DNA from 2 places in the Weizmannia sp. WK01 genome. Region 2 is predicted to be linked to the other one. Evidence: a T-box and tRNA genes for the amino acid it is inferred to sense, from the RefSeq annotation. Region 2 holds a T-box; the other holds one or more tRNA genes.
What was found. The T-box of region 2 lies ahead of leuS (leucine--tRNA ligase). A T-box ahead of a tRNA ligase gene usually reads a tRNA of that ligase, here a tRNA-Leu.
Positions count from the first base shown of each region.

Region 1: it encodes a tRNA-Leu, which carries the amino acid that the T-box ahead of leuS (leucine--tRNA ligase) is inferred to sense. The anticodon was not compared.

Region 1 covers NZ_CP109616.1:2,785,011-2,787,473, forward strand. The annotation lists gene OF158_RS13370 (zinc-dependent alcohol dehydrogenase family protein) at 1-948, opposite strand, end outside; tRNA gene OF158_RS13375 (tRNA-Leu) at 1,336-1,417, opposite strand; gene OF158_RS13380 (LLM class flavin-dependent oxidoreductase) at 1,535-2,463, opposite strand, start outside.
Region 2 covers NZ_CP109616.1:2,471,918-2,474,380, forward strand. The annotation lists gene leuS (leucine--tRNA ligase) at 1-1,558, opposite strand, end outside; T-box leader at 1,627-1,832, opposite strand; gene OF158_RS11830 (MDR family MFS transporter) at 1,887-2,463, opposite strand, start outside.

The DNA of each region.
Region 1 (2,463 bases), 310 kb from region 2:
ACCTTTTAGCGTCCGTTCCTCAGCCGTCAGCGTTACATAAGGGAAAGAAAAATGATGTTTTGGATCCGGTAGTCCTGTCGTAACGGTTGTGCCACCGCGCTTGGTGATGGCGTATGCCGTTTCCATCGCCGGGACTGCACCTACCGTCTCAAAAACAGTATCCAGTCCCCCGCCAGTTGCTTCACGTATTTTCTCAACAACATCTGGATCTTTGGAATCAAATACATCTGTTGCTCCAAACCTTTTTGCCAACGCAAATTTATTTTCATTGACATCTACTGCTACTACACGGCTCGCCCCTGCTGATACAGCCCCGATTAATGCGCTTAATCCGACGCCGCCCAAACCGACAACCGCAACTGTGCTGCCCAACTTAATCCGGGCTGTATTCACGACTGCCCCGACCCCCGTAATGACAGCGCATCCAAAAAGGGCAAGCTTTTCAAACGGAACGTCTTTTTCAATTTTAATCAAAGAACGACGGGACACAACAGCATATTCTGAAAAAGCGGATACGCCGAGATGGTGCATGATGTCTTCACCATTTGCATGCAGCCGGATGCCGCCTCCTGGTAAAGTACCTGCCGCGTTTGAAGCCGCACCCGTTTCGCATAATGCAGGGCGTCCCTCCTTGCACGGCAGGCATTCGCCACAGCTTGGTACAAACACACAAACAACATGGTCACCCGGCGCAAGATCCGTCACACCTTTACCGGTTTTCACCACTTCACCGGCAGCCTCATGCCCAAGAGCCATCGGTAAAGGCCGGGGTCTGCTGCCATTTATAACAGACAAATCCGAGTGGCACAAACTGGCCGCCTTCATCTTGACAAGCACTTCTCCTTGTTGCGGTTCATCGAGTTCCAATGTTTCAATTTTAATCGGTTTGCTTGCTGCATATGGCATAGCAGCACCTGATTCCCGTAGTACAGCAGCTCTGATCTTCACTCTCACCCATCTCCTCTGAAATTCGTTATGTATCAGCGCACTTGAACGGTTTTCAAAGCCTACGAATATCACTTATATGCTTTGTTTTCGGCGAATTGGGATTGCTGAACAAATCTGGAACGCCCGGAACTAGCTGATATGCTTCATAGCCTTGATAAGTATAGTGATTTGTGTTTAGATTCGCTATTATTAAATTCTTTATTTTATTTTACGACTGAATAATGAAAAAAACAAATAAGCAGCCTTTAGTAAATGCAAACCGAAATTCATCCCTTACCTTCTGCCCTTCACCGATTGAAGAGAGTGACTTCTTCCGGAAAATGAAAAAACGCTCCTTACTAGATTATAAGGAACGTTTTACCGAAAAACTGAAATGTGATCTTTTGATACCGGTGGTCGGGGTCGAACCGACACTCCCGAAGGAACACGATTTTGAGTCGTGCGCGTCTGCCAATTCCGCCACACCGGCATGATCCTATGAATCTCAAACAAAACTGTTTGTTATGTCACTTTTATAATTATATCCAGATCGTAAAAAATGTCAATAACCATTGTGTGAAAAAGGGAAGCAAAACAGCTCCCCTATTCACATATGATCTTCCTTCAGTTCACTTAGGATCTCATAAGACCGCAGCCGCTCTTCATGGTTGTAAATATGCGATACAAACATCAACTCATCGACCTGTGTATCATCCAAAAATTCTTCCATTTTCTCTTTGATTGTCTGTTTTGAACCGATAAAAGCATATTCAAGCTGACGCAATGCCGCTTCTTTTTCAAACGGAGTCCAAATCCCGTTCATGCTATCGACAGGCGGCTGCAGCGTCTGCGATTTTCCACGGATAACGCCGAGGAAAAACTGGTACAGGCTTGTTGCGATCCTTTCTGCTTCTGCATCTGTGTCAGCTGCTACGCCATTCACACACGCAATCACATATGGCTTTTGCAAATACTTGGACGGTTTGAAGTTCTCCCGATAAAGGTATAAAGCATCAAACAATTGCGCTGGTGCAAAATGGCTTGCAAACGAAAACGGCAGGCCGAGCCTGGCAGCAAGTGTGGCACTGTATGTACTTGACCCAAGAAGCCAAACCGGAACATCCACCCCTTCTGCCACGACGGCCCGTGCATACGTCCTGCGTTCTTTATCCGAGAGAAAATAGTTCATCAGTTCTTGGACATTATCCGGAAAATCCATTTCCCCGCCCCTTAAATTCCTTCTGAGCGCCGCAGCTGTCAATTGGTCTGTACCCGGCGCACGGCCAAGGCCGAGATCAATTCTGCCTGGATAGATGGAACCCAGTGTTCCAAACTGCTCAGCCACGACAAGCGGTGCATGATTTGGAAGCATCACACCGCCAGACCCGACACGGATGGTTTTCGTCCCTGCCGCTATATACCCGACTAAAACAGCCGTTGCAGAGCTGGCTACTCCCACCATATTATGGTGCTCCGCGAGCCAGTATCGTTTGTAGCCCCAATTTTCAACATGCTGTGCGAGGCTTAGGCTATTTT
Region 2 (2,463 bases):
TTTTCAGCTTTTCCGGATCGGCAATCGCTTTATGATTTTTCGGATCGATGAAACGGAGGAAGTACCAGCAGCTTCCCGCCCATTGCGGCATTGTGTTTGTTTCGCGCCGGCCTTTTTTCCCTGTTTTCGGATCGACAACATTGACCCAGTCTTCCACATTCGCAAGCGGTGATTCACCTGTTCCGCTCGGTTTGATTTCCTTCATTTTCGGAAGCATGAGTGGCAGCTCTTCTTCCGGCACGGCCGTTATGGTCCCGTCTTCCCAGTGGATAACCGGGATCGGCTCGCCCCAGTAACGTTGGCGGCTGAACAGCCAGTCACGCAGGCGGTATGTCACTTTCTTCTGTCCGATCCCTTTTTCTTCGAGCCACTCGATCATGCGTTTAATCGCTGCCTGTTTATCCAGCCCGTTTAAAAATCCGGAATGGACGTGTTCGCCGTCACCGGTATAGGCTTCTTTTTCAACGTTGCCGCCTGCGACGACTTCTTTAATCGGCAAATCGAATTTGCGGGCAAATTCATAGTCGCGTTCGTCATGGGCCGGCACCGCCATGATTGCGCCTGTCCCGTAGCTCATTAATACATAATCGGCAATCCAGATTGGCATTTTTTCGCCGTTCGCCGGGTTCACGGCATACGCCCCCGTAAATACGCCGGTTTTGTCTTTCGCAAGGTCCGTCCGTTCAAGGTCGCTTTTTAATTGCACCTCGGCAATGTAAGCCTGAACTGCATCGGCCTGCTCATCTGTTTTGATTTTATCCACAAGCGGGTGTTCCGGCGCAAGCACGGCATAGGTCGCCCCGAACAGCGTATCCGGGCGGGTCGTGAAAACGGTAAACGTTTCATTTGTGCCTTCAACCTGGAATGTCACTTCCGCCCCTTCCGAACGGCCAATCCAGTTGCGCTGCATATCCTTAATGTTTTCCGGCCAATCCAGCTCCTCAAGGTCTTCAAGAAGGCGGTCTGCATAGGCGGTAATTTTCAACATCCACTGGCGCATCGGTTTGCGGATGACCGGATGCCCGCCGCGTTCGCTCTTGCCGTCAATGACTTCTTCGTTTGCCAGCACGGTTCCGAGCGCAGGGCACCAGTTGACTGGCACTTCATCAATATAAGCCAGTCCCTTTTTCCACAGCTGCAGAAAAATCCACTGCGTCCATTTATAATATTCCGGATCAGATGTGTTGATTTCCCTATCCCAATCATAAGAAAACCCGATCGATTTCATCTGGCGGCGGAACGTATTGATATTTTGAATTGTGAAAACAGCCGGATCATTGCCGGTATCAATCGCATACTGCTCAGCTGGAAGCCCGAATGCATCCCACCCCATCGGATGGAGGACATTATATCCTTGCATCCGTTTCGTCCGCGACACGATGTCGGTCGCCGTATAGCCTTCCGGGTGCCCGACGTGAAGGCCTGCCCCCGACGGATACGGAAACATATCCAGGCAATAAAATTTCGGTTTATTTTCGTCTTCACCGGTACGGAACGTGTGATGCTCTTCCCAGTACTGCTGCCATTTCTTTTCGATTTTCCGGTGGTCAAAACTCATGACAGACTCCTCCTTTTTTATGTATCGACATTGACAATATAGGACGCAAAAAACCTCCCATCCCAAGAAAAAGGGACGAGAGGGTTCTCCCGCGGTACCACCCAAATTAGTGCAAGCACTCACTTTAAGTCCTTAACGCGGAATACGGCAAATACTAAAACGGGTCATATTTGCAACTCAAAGGCGAGTTCACGGGGTTCTCTGATTGGCTTGCACCTTCCGCCAATTCTCTTGTTTCAGCGCCGCCGTTACTACTCCTTGTCAACGTTCTTCTATCATTTATTCAATTTATAACCTATTTTACAGAAATTCATTCTCGGTTTCAACATTATTTTCCTGCCGCCTCAGAATGCGGTTTTTCTGCGAGTGGGCGGTCATACAGCAAGGCCAATAAAAGGGAAATAGCGAGAAAAATAATGAGCAATCCGAACAATGCCTTCATGCCGAATGCATCTGCGACAAACCCGCCAACAACAGGGCCAATCATTCTGCCGCATGTTGCGACACTGTTGATGATGCCCTGGTAAAACCCTTCCCGCCCTTTCGGCGAAAGCGTATTGGCAACTGCGGGCACAGCCGGCCAGACAAGCATTTCCCCAACCGTTAAAATGGCCATTGCCACTAAAAAGCCGGCAAAATGCCCGGCAAAGGCAACGACAGCGAATGACAGCATAAAAATGGCCGTCCCAACAACAATTTGCTGTTTGACTTCCGGCAAGAACCGCTTTAAAAACGGCAAAAGGAGCGGCTGGCCGAGCACGATGATCGCGCCATTCAATGTCCAAAGAAAGCTGTATTTGTTCAGCGATATATGAAGCGTCTGCGTATAAGTGGAAATCGTGGCCGTCCATTGCGTGTACGCCGTCCATGCCAGGAAATAAGCAAAGCATAACAGGATGAGTGAT